Regions from separate parts of the Methylobacterium aquaticum genome, predicted to be linked through region 2. Evidence: riboswitches for the same ligand, from Rfam matches in the RefSeq annotation. Region 2 holds a riboswitch; the other holds the start of a gene.
What was found. A riboswitch is a leader RNA that binds a small molecule or an ion and turns the genes downstream of it on or off. The one in region 2 is predicted to bind cobalamin.
Positions count from the first base shown of each region.

Region 1: linked by a shared signal. The riboswitch ahead of F1D61_RS05660 (TonB-dependent siderophore receptor) and the one ahead of F1D61_RS13275 (TonB-dependent receptor) in region 2 are both predicted to bind cobalamin.

Region 1 covers NZ_CP043627.1:1,289,705-1,295,328, reverse strand. Annotated here, with positions in the region: gene F1D61_RS05665 (TAXI family TRAP transporter solute-binding subunit) at 1-783, shown strand, start outside; cobalamin riboswitch at 883-1,104, shown strand; gene F1D61_RS05660 (TonB-dependent siderophore receptor) at 1,348-3,387, shown strand; gene F1D61_RS05655 (hypothetical protein) at 3,387-3,665, shown strand; gene F1D61_RS05650 (DUF1624 domain-containing protein) at 3,662-4,801, shown strand; gene F1D61_RS05645 (phosphatase PAP2 family protein) at 4,911-5,624, shown strand, end outside.
Region 2 covers NZ_CP043627.1:2,902,699-2,908,322, forward strand. Annotated here, with positions in the region: gene F1D61_RS13270 (hypothetical protein) at 1-395, opposite strand, end outside; cobalamin riboswitch at 1,796-1,995, shown strand; gene F1D61_RS13275 (TonB-dependent receptor) at 2,202-4,232, shown strand; gene F1D61_RS13280 (HoxN/HupN/NixA family nickel/cobalt transporter) at 4,279-5,325, shown strand; gene F1D61_RS13285 (diguanylate cyclase domain-containing protein) at 5,478-5,624, opposite strand, start outside.

The DNA.
Region 1 (5,624 bases), 1.6 Mb from region 2:
GAGGTGGATCCGGATCTCACCCTGGAGTTGCGCGCCAGCAAGGGCTCGACCGAGAACCTGATCCTCCTGCGCGAGGGGCGGGTCGATCTCGGCCTCGTCCAGGGCGAATACGCCTACGAGGTGCTGGCCGGGCAGGGTACGCTGCCTGCCGTGACGGTGGTCGCGCCGGTCTACGCGGCGCCGGGCCTGTTCGTGGTGGCTGCCGACAGCCCGGTCCGCAGCCTCGACGACCTGCGCGGGCGGCCGGTGGCCCTGGGCACGCGCAGTTCCGGCCTCACCGCCATGGGGCGGACGATCCTGCGCGGGGCCGGCATCGACCCCGATCACGAAATCCGGCCGATCCTCCTCGACCATGCCGGCGACGGCCCGGCAATGGTGCGGGCGGGCCAAGCTGCGGCCCTGTTCGGCGGCGGCACCGGCTGGCCGGGCTTCCGCACCATGGCGGAGGGGCCGGGCGGGGCCCGCTTCCTCGGTCCCTCGGCGACGGCACTGCCTGCGATCCTCGCGGCGAGCCCGTCGCTACGGCGCATCACGGTCGCGCCCGGCACCTTCCCGGGCCAGGACGCGGCGATCGAGACGGTGGGATCCTGGAGCCTCGTCCTCGGCAAGCCCGGCCTCGACCCGGCGGCGGTGTCCCGCCTCGTCGCGGCGATCGACAAGGCGAAGCCGGCGCTTGCCCGGCGCCTGCCCCATGAGCGGCCGAGCGACCCGCGCGACCTGGCGCAGGCGGTCCCGGCGGCCTGGCTCCACCCGGCGACGGCGGCCTTCCTGCGCGGCGAGTAGAAGCCGGGAGGCTCCCGCCGCGGTGTGTTCCTGTGGACACAGGGCAGGCAACATTATTACATTGCGTTTCCGAGTGTTGCTTACGCACGGTCGGCCTGCCATGGATGGTGCCGCCAAGGTTCCCCGGGCGCGAGCTCGGGGCGAAGAGGGAATTCGGTGGGCCATCGAGTGCGTGAGCATTCGCGGCGAGACCGAGGCTGCCCCCGCAACTGTGAGCGGAGAGGTCCCGCCGCCGACAGCCACTGGTGCCCGCGCACCGGGAAGGCGAGGCGGGATCGACGATCCGCGAGCCAGGAGACCTGCCTTGCGCGCGCGCCTGTCGGCGCGGTCACGTCCCGCGGGCGGTGCGGCCCGGGGGAGCGCTCCGGCCGTGCGCCGTGCGATCGTCTTCGCGCGGGCGCGGCCTGCCGCTCGCCCGGACGCAGCCTCGCTGCAACATCGAGTGTGCCTCGTGAGAACCCGTCCGCTTCACCGCCCGCTGCCGATCCTGGCGACCGCCCTGGGGGTGACCCTTGCGGCCGGTGCCGCGCGGGACAGGAAACTATCGCCCTCGACGAGGTCGTGGTGGAGGGGGCGCTCCCGACGCTGTCGCCGGCGGCCGGCACGATCGGGCTGATCGGCCCGACCCCGGGCTTTCGCGCCGACCGGGCGGTGAGCAGCACGAAGACCGACACGCCCCAGCGCGACGTGCCGCAGGTCGTCACGGTCGCCCCGCGCGAGGTCATCACCGATCTCGCGGCGACCCGCGTCGAGCAGGTCGTCGCCTACACGCCGGGCATCGTGCAGCAGAACAATTTCGGCGGCCTCTCGCCCCTCGGCTATGCCGTGCGCGGCGTCGCCACGGCGGAGATCTACAAGAACGGATTTCCCCTGGCCCGCGGATTCCCGCCGCAGCAGGACGCCCAGAACGTCGAGCGGATCGAGGTGCTGAAGGGCCCGGGCGGCGGCCTGTTCGGGCGCAGCGACCCGGGCGGCCTCGTCAACATCATCACCAAGCAGCCGACGGCGGAGCGATTCGTCGAGATGGGCGGGCAATGGGGCTCGTTCGAGCAGGTTCGCGGCACGGTCGATTCCGGCGGCAGCCTCAACCAGGACGGTACGGTCCTCTACCGCTTCAACCTCGCCGCCGGGCGCCAGAACAGCTTTCGCGATTTCGTCGACGGCGACCGGCTCCTCGTCGCCCCGGTGGTGAGCTGGCAGATCACGCCCGACACCAAGGTGACGGTCGAGACCGAGTTCCTCCGCAACCGCGCGGTGTTCGACCGCGGCGTCGTCGCCGTCAACGGGCAGCTCGGCCTCCTGCCGATCTCGCGCTTCCTCGGCGAGCCGGGCCTGCGCATCGACCAGTCCAGCGACACGCTCCAGGTGCGGGTCGACCACCGCTTCGACGCCGACTGGCAGATGCGGCTTTCCACCTACCTCAACTCCAACTCGTTCGTCGGCGAGGCGGTCGAGGTGCGGGGCCTCGGTGCCGACAACCGCACGGCCCTGCGCGACCGCAATTTCCGCAATTATCGCGCGGCCGTCGCCCTCGGCCAGGCCGAGCTGGTCGGGCGCTTCGACACCGCCGGGATCGGCCACACCCTGCTGCTTGGCTTCGAGCGCGAGAGCACCGACGGCACCTACCAGCAGATCCGCTCGAACCTGCGCCAGAATCCCTACTCCCTCGACCTCTACGCCCCGGTCTACGGCCGGCCGCTCCCGCCCTATACCCGGCAGACCAACGGCGTCGAGCAGCTCACCAACACCGCGCTCTACGCCCAGGACCAGATCACCCTGAACCCGCAATGGAAGGCGCTGGTCGGCGTCCGCTTCGATTTCTTCGAGCAATCGTTCCGGGAGCGCACCACCGGGGTGCGGAGCGACCAGACCACCTTCGCGGCCTCGCCCCGGGCCGGCCTCGTCTACCAGCCGCTGCCGGAACTCTCCCTCTACGCCAATGTCGGCCGCAGCTTCCGGCCCAATACCGGACCCGACGCCTTCTCGGCGTCGTTCAGCGGCCCCTTCGCGCCCGAGACCGGCCTCGGCTACGAGGTCGGCACCAAGCTCGACCTCTATGGTGGCGCCCTGGCGCTGACCGGCGCCGCCTTCCGGATCGAGCGCGAGAACGTGCTGACCCCCGATCCGAACAACCCCGGCTTCTCGCTCGCCGCCGGCGCGGTGCGCAGCCAGGGCTTCGAGTTCACCGCCGCCGGCCAGATCAGCCCGGAGATCAAGCTCCTGGCCGGCTACGTCTTCGCCGACGCGGTGGTCACCAAGGACAACGTCCTGCCGGTCGGCGCGCCCCTCATCAACGTGCCGCGCCACTCGGGCAGCCTGCTCGCGGTGCACGAGGCGCAGGACGGGCCGTGGAAGGGTTTCGGGATCGGCGGCGGCGTGCGCGCCGTCGGCGAGCGGGCGGGCGACGCCGCCGGCAGCGGCTTCCGCCTGCCGGGCTACATCGCGGTCGACGCCCTGGCCTATTACCGCTGGGAGAATTTCCGCTTCGGCCTGAACGTCGAGAACGTGTTCGACACGACCTATTACGCGAGTTCGCTGAGCGCGCTGCGGGTCTATCCGGGGACGCCGCGCCGCGTCACCGGCACCCTGTCGGTGCGGTTCTGATGGCGGCTCTTCTCCGTCACGGCGCCGCGGTGCCCAGGAAGGGCGATGCCGGCCGCCATGCGGCGGCGGCCCGCGCCCAGCGGTTCCGGCGCGACCTCGCACCGGTGCTGGTCGCCATCGCCGCCGAGGCCGGCGGGACGCCCGAGGGCATCGCCGCCTCCCTGACCCGGCGCGGGGTCCGGAAGCCCCGCGGCGGCCGCGTCTGGACGCCGCCGGACGTGCGCCGGCTCCTCGCCCGCCTCGCCACCGAAACCGCATCCCGCGAGACCGCCTCGTGACGCCCGACACCGCGCCCGCCCCACGCATCGGCGCGATCGACGCCCTGCGGGGCTTCGTCATGCTGCTGATGCTGGTCGATCACGTCCGGGACATCTTCTACCTCCACGCCCAGGTCCGCGACCCGATGGACCTGAGCGTCACCCCGGCGGCCCTGGCGATGACGCGGCTGACCTCGCATCTCTGCGCGCCAATCTTCATCCTGCTCACCGGCCTCTCGGCGAGCCTCTACGCGGCCAGGCACGGCACGGGCTCGGGCTCGCGCTTCCTCCTCACCCGCGGCCTGTTCCTGATCGGGCTCGAACTCACCGTGGTGAACCTCGCCTGGACCGGACAGATCCTGCCGCCGGTGCTCTACCTGCAGGTGATCTGGGCGATCGGCCTGGCGATGATCGCGCTCGCCGGACTCCTGTGGCTGCCGCGCGCCGCCCTCGTGGGCATAGCGCTCCTGATCATGCTCGGGCACAACCTCCTCGACGGGATCGTGCTGGCGCCGGACCAGGACGGCTACGTCCTGTGGTCGATCCTGCACCAGCGCGGCCTCGTCGACCTGCCCTGGGGCGTGGCGCGCACCTCCTATCCGGTCCTGCCGTGGATCGGCGTCGCGGCGGCGGGCTACGCCCTCGGGCCGTATTACGCCCTCGACCCCGTCGCCAGGCGAGGCCGGCTCCTCGCCCTCGGGGCGGCGGCACTCGTGGGCTTCCTTGTGCTGCGCGGGCTCGACGGCTACGGCGATCCGTCGCCGTGGCAGGCCGGGCCGAGCTTGGGAGGGACGATCCTGTCCTTCCTGAACCTCACCAAGTATCCGCCCTCCGCCGACTTCCTGCTGCTGACGCTGGGCCTCGGGCTCTGGCTGCTGGCCCTGTTCGAGGCTTGGCCCGCCCCGCGCCTCGCCTGGCTGCGGGTGTTCGGCGGCGCGCCGTTGTTCTTCTATCTCCTCCACCTCTGGCTGCTGCGCGGGCTCTACGCTCTCGCGACTGCTGCCGGCCTGACGGGCGCCTCCGGCAAGGTCGAACTCGGTTCGCCGGGGCAACTCTGGCTGGTCGCGCTGGTGCTCGGTCCCCCGCTCTACCTCGCCTGCCGCTGGATGGTCGGGCTGAAGCGGCGCGGACGGCATCCGGTGCTGCGCTACCTGTAGCGTTGCGCTCCACGCCGGCTCGCCCGGCGTCGAGCCGTGCGCTTCCGGGCTGGACAGGAGGGCGCTGTCGTCGTTTCCTGCCGCCAGAACAAACGGGGGGGGCGACACGATGCGCAGGGCGGCCATTCACGGTCTCGCGGTTCTCGGCGTGATGCTGCCGGTCGCGGCGCTCGCGCAGACGGCGACGAACCTCGTCGCGCTCCAGGGGCTCGCCACCGTCAGCGCCCTCCAGGCGACGCCGGAGGGGAAGGCGGCGCTCGACGCCAACCTGAAGGTGACCGGTGACATCCAGTTCGGCATTCAGAAGCAGCCCCACCTGCTGCCGTTCGACCAGCAGCGCCAGCTCGCCCTGCGCGACGCCTTCATCACCGACGGCAACGCCACCGAGCTCGCCGACGGCCTCGGCAGCCGCCTCGGCGCGATCTACCAGGACAAGGCGCGCTATTCCGACTACAAGACCTTCAGCAACGTGACGCAGTCGGTGGCCGACCTGCTCGGCTACACCAACAACATCACCAAGTCGGATTCGAACTCCGGCAAGTTCTTCTTCGCCAACGGCACCACCGACGGCAAGAACCCGGTCTCGGACGCGGCCAAGGGCATCTTCGCGGCGCGCGGCGGCGTGCCGGACGTGTTCGGCAGGGCGTATGGCCGGCCGGGCGGCAGCAAGGGCGCCGATGCCTACGGCAATTCGCGCCCGTTCCAGACCCTGCCGCAGCTCTATGCCTATCGCGGCGACGATTACTTCAAGAACGCCTCGCACAGCCTCGGCTGGCTGCACGGGCCGAGCCAGAACCTGACCGACAGCCCGTCCTACCCGAGC
Region 2 (5,624 bases):
GGGTACTCCGCCCGGAAATGGGCCAGCTTCTTGGTCCGATCCTCACGATCTTCGCGCGCCGTCGCGTCCTGACGCGAGCGCCATTGTTCCCGGTAGAGCATCATGGACGCAGCCACCTCAAACCACGCCGTATGGTGGGGTTTGGCGAAGCCGATGTAGCTCCCGCCCACGGAGGTATAAAGCAAGCCCCACCCAGGACAGTGCTCATCAAGCCAGTCTCTGGCGCATGGCATGATCTTGAACGGGGGAATGACCCAGTTTGCACTGACCGAGCAATAATGTTCGGCATTAAGCCGCTGGGAGCGCGGGTAATTCTTCCTGAAGGCAGCGGCCTTGATAGCAGCGCACTGCCTCTCAGTGCGGGACGAGCCCTTCGGGATGCGGGGAGCCATCATCGCGATGCCTCGGGAAGATTCAGCCATTCGCTCGACGTCGAACAGGCATTCACGCAATCATTGTAGTAACACATACTGAAAAATGGTCCGTGTAGGTGACCATCTCTTTTTAGCAGGCCGCTACAGCGAATCGAAAACTTAAATTGCTTGATGGAGGTTTGTTTTAATTTGACATTAAGAAAAAATTGCGTTGCTCATGGCGTGCATGGCTGCAATAATAAATAAATTGTCACAACGAATATTTTCGTTTATTGTCGTTCAAGATACTGCTCAGGGTGATCGCAAGATCCTGATGGCTGACCCGGCCAAAACACTATCCCGGAGATTGAGGTGCTTGGACGCGTGAAGGCGTCGGCCGTAGACGGGACGGATGAGGTGAGAGCAACCGATCGGGCGGACGGTCCCTTGAAGTAGGGCAACGGCACGGCTCCCGGACCGACAGCGATCGGTGAAAGGCACGTAAATGATGATCCAGGCCGTTGTAGAATTTCGGCTGGATCACGTGGAGGTCGAGTTCGTCAATTCGCTCGATCCCACGAATGCCCCGAAAGGGGCGACCGTCATGGCATTCAAGCACCAGCATTGGGCAAGACCCGGTTGAGAAAGGGCTCCGACACTTCGTCGTCGAGCACTCACCCGGACCATCCCGACCAAGCACTTTACGAGGGTGCGCCAGAGATAGGGCTGCAATGCAGGTACAGGGTGACCGCCTGCCTCGGAGAGATCCGAGTAAGTAGCTGATTGACCGTTTCCGACTCAGTGCGAACGAAATTACATCTCCTCTTCCACAGCGCTTATTCGTTGAGCGTTGTGGAGGGGGAGAAAAGCGTAGGATCTAGTGCGAGACGAAGGAGATCGATCCAGAAGTTCTTCGAGAGCGGGTTGGAGGCGAAGTAGTTCCCCTCCCATGCGCGCCTGAAGTCCTCGGCGGAGGCGCGTAAGCGCAGTAGCCGAGGGCGAGGACGCCCGGTGAGGTCGAAGCCGAAGGCGTAGATCTCGCCGCAACGAGTTTTAGGAACAAAAACTTGAATTCGACGAACTCGTGCGATAGTTATTCCGACATCGGACCCGTAGAAAACAACACCGATTTTCTGCTAAGTACAACGAGTGCATGGAGGTGAGCAGGACTTCTGGCTTTCCATGAAGGCACATGGGAAGAACTCGTCGAGTTGGTAGCCCGGCAAAGCCTTTTTGGGTGCCGGAACGGCGGTCGTGCAACTGGAACAGCAGCGCTCAACCCCCTCAGTCGTACTCGCGCTCGGGTTCGGAGCCGCACACGGCTCATGATTACCTGCGCCCGTACAATCTCCCCCGGTGCTATCGAGCACGACCGCTGTGTCGCGGCCAGGGCACGGCTAACGGGATTGTTGGCCATCGCGTTGACGCCGAACACAATCCTCGCCAAGGGTTGTTTTGACGGTTCCCCTCGGGGATCAAAAGGGAACGCGGTGAGGCGCGCGAGCGCCAAGACCCCGGCTGCCCCCGCAACTGTGAACGGTGAGTCTTCCGCCACCAAGTCACTGGATGGAACCCATCCGGGAAGACGGCATGAAGGCAGCGACCCGTGAGCCAGGAGACCTGCCGTCAGTCGTGGTCACGCGCGAAGCGCGTCGGGCGGGGTGTCCTGGCGGGTGTCGATACGGGTCATCGGGATCCGGGCGGCCTTGTTCGCGGTGACGTGCCACTGCCGTTACCCAGGTCCCGCCCGTGCCTACTTCCCGCCTGTCGATAGCTCCATCGGTTTTTACGTGCGCCGCGGCGCTCCTGTTGGCTCCTCCCGCTGTCGCTCAGGAGGCGGCAGGCGAGATCCGCCTCGACGAGATCGAAGTCGCTGCGCCGCGGCCCGCGTCGTCCAGCGCTGCCGCCAGCGCCGGGTACGTCGGAGGCATCAGTGGGATCGGCGGCGGCCTTCGCCCTGTCGATGCTGCCAGCGCCGGGATCATCTCGGGCGCCCAGATCAACAGCCGCCCCGTCACCCGCCCGGGCGAGGTGCTGGAGGAAGTGCCGGGCCTGATCGTCACCCAGCATTCCGGCGAGGGCAAAGCCAACCAGTTCTTCCTCCGCGGCTTCAACCTCGACCACGGCACCGACATCGCCATCCACGTCGACGGCATGCCGGTGAACATGCGCACCCACGCCCACGGCCAGGGCTACGCCGACCTCAACTTCCTGATCCCCGAACTGGTCGGCGCGGTCGAATTCCACAAGGGACCGTACTTCGTCCGCGACGGCGACTTCGCCTCCGCGGGCTCGGTGCGGATCGACTACCTCGACAAGCTCGACCGGAACCTCGCCCTCACTACCCTCGGCAGCTTCGGCTTCAAGCGCGGGCTCTCGTCGGCCTCGGTGCCGCTCGGCGCGGGCAACCTCTTGGTGGCGGGCGAGGCGCAGACCTACGACGGGCCGTGGGTCGTGCCCGACGCCCTGCGCAAGCTCAACGGCGTCGCCCGCTACAGCCAGGGCACCGCGACGGACGGCTTCGCCGTCACCGGCATGGCGTATTGGGCCAAGTGGAACGCCACGAACCAGATCCCGGAGCGGGCGGTGGCGGAGGGGTTCATCGGCCGCTACGGCACCCTCGACCCGACCGATGGCGGCGACACCGGGCGCTTCTCGCTCTCCGGACGCTGGAGCCAGTCGGACGCGGGCGGCATCACGCGGGCCTCGGCCTACGTGATCCGCTACCAGATGAACCTCTGGAACAACTTCACCTACTTCCTCAACGACCCCATCAACGGCGACCAGTTCCGCCAGCGCGACGCCCGGGTGCTCGGTGGCGGCGAGATCAGCCGCGTCTTCCAGGGCGACCTGTTCGGGTTGCCGATGGAGAACGAGATCGGCGTGCAGACCCGCACCGACGACATCCGGGTCGGCCTGTTCAACACGACGGCGCGGCAGTACCGCTCGACCGTGCTCGACGATCGGGTGTTAGAGGCGAGCGCGGCCTTCTACTACGAGAACCGGGTGCGCTGGACCGACTGGCTGCGCACCAGCGTCGGCTTCCGGGCGGACGGCTACTATGCCGACGTCCGCTCCGACACGCCCGCGAACTCGGGCCGCGCCCGCGACAGCATCGTCAACCCGAAGCTCGGGGCGGTGTTCGGGCCGTGGGCGGATACCGAGATCTACCTGAACTACGGCGGCGGCTTCCACTCGAACGACGCCCGCGGCATCACCGCGACGGTCGATCCGGCGAGCCCTCTGTTCAACATCAGCCGCTCGCCCTTCCTGGTGCCCTCGACGGGCTACGAGGTCGGGATCCGCAACCGCTCGATCGCCGGGTTGGAGACCAGCCTCGCCCTGTTCCGACTCGACTTCGCCTCCGAGAACCTCTTCCAGGGCGACACCGGCACTACCGAGCCGAGCCGCCCGACGCGGCGCTTCGGCATCGAATGGAGCAACCACTACGCGATCACGCCCTGGCTGCGGCTGGAGGGCGATCTGACGATCACCAACGCGCGCTTCTCCGACCGCGATCCTGTCGGCCAGCGCGTGCCGGAGGCGCCGACCACCATCGCGTCGGCGGGCGTCACCTTCGGCGAAGGCCAGGGCTGGTTCGGCAGCTTGCGCTTCCGGTACTTCGGCCCCCGGCCGTTGATCGAGGACAACTCGGTGCGCTCGAAGCCGACCGCGCTGCTCAACGGTAGGATCGGCTACACCTTCGACAATGGCGTGAGCCTCGCCCTCGACGTGCTCAACCTGACGAACGCCAAGGCCGACCAGATCACCTACTACTACGAGTCCCGCCTGCCCGGAGAGGCCGCAGCCGTCGCCGATCGGCACTTTCACCCCGTCGAACCGACTGCGGTACGCCTGACCCTCGCGGGGCGGTTCTGACGGGCATTCCCTGACTGAGACGAGCCCTACCATCCGGAGCGGACCCTTGCTGCCCAATCCCTTCGACGATCAGCCTGCCCGTCTGAGGGTAAAGGTCGGGCTCGTCTACGCCGTCCTGATCGCCGCCAACATCGCGGCCTGGGCCGCGGCCTTCACGACCTTCGCCCACCAGCCCGTCCTGCTCTCGACCGCTTTCCTGGCCTACAGCTTCGGCCTGCGCCACGCCTTCGACGCCGACCACATCGCGGCCATCGACAACGTGGTGCGCAAGCTCATGCAGGAGGGCAAGAAGCCCCACGCGGTCGGCTTCTTCTTCTCCCTCGGCCACTCGACGATCGTCATCCTGGCCTCGGGCCTGATCGCCGTCACGGCTGGAGCGATGAAGGACAGCCTCGACCAGTTCCACGGCATTGGCGGCTTGATCGGCACGGCGGTCTCGGCGACCTTCCTGCTCGTCGTCGGCATCGCCAACCTGTTTATCCTGCGTGGTGTCTGGACCGCGTTCAGCCGCGTGCGCCGGGGCGGCAAGATCGTGGACGAGGATCTGGATGCGCTTCTTGCCGGGCGCGGGCTGCTGGCACGCGTGTTCCGCCGGATCTTCGGCGTGGTCTCGCGCTCGTGGCACATGTACCTGATCGGCTTCCTCTTCGGGCTGGGCTTCGACACCGCGACCGAGGTCGCCCTGCTCGGCATGTCCGCGACGCAGGCCACGCAGGGCCTGTCGTTCTGGTCAATCCTGATCTTCCCGGCGTTATTCACGGCGGGGATGACGCTCATGGACACCACCGACAGCGTACTGATGACCGGCGCCTACGGCTGGGCGCTCGACAACCCGATCCGCAAGCTCTGGTACAACCTGACAATCACAGCGGCCTCCGCGACGATCGCGCTGTTCATTGGCGGCCTGGAAGCTCTGGGCCTGATTGGCGACAAGCTCGGGCTTGAGGGCGGCGTGTGGCGGGTAGTAGGCACGCTCAACGATAACCTCGGCGAGGCAGGCTTCGCCGTCGTCGGCATCTTCGTGGTGGCGTGGATCGCCTCGATCATCGTCTACCGCGCCAAGGGGTACGATCGGCTCGAACCCGCTCGTTGAGAGCATGGTGTTGGATGGCCGACATCCGCAATGGAGGAAGCGGATCCTTGGCTGCGCCCCCTATGAACGCCAGTAGGTTCGCTGGTTCAGCCTGGATCGCGGGTAGTGGTCCCAGCTACGACTGGCATCGAGGCTTTCATCTACGGACACGTTCAACCTACCTGCCGGTGGTTCGCATCAACCCGGTAGGTCTGCGCCGTTCCCTTCCGCGAGCGTTTGGCGGCGTAGAGCGCCGCATCGGCCTGACGCAGGAGCATATCGCGGTCCTGCCCAGCCACACTCGACCACGCGATGCCGAT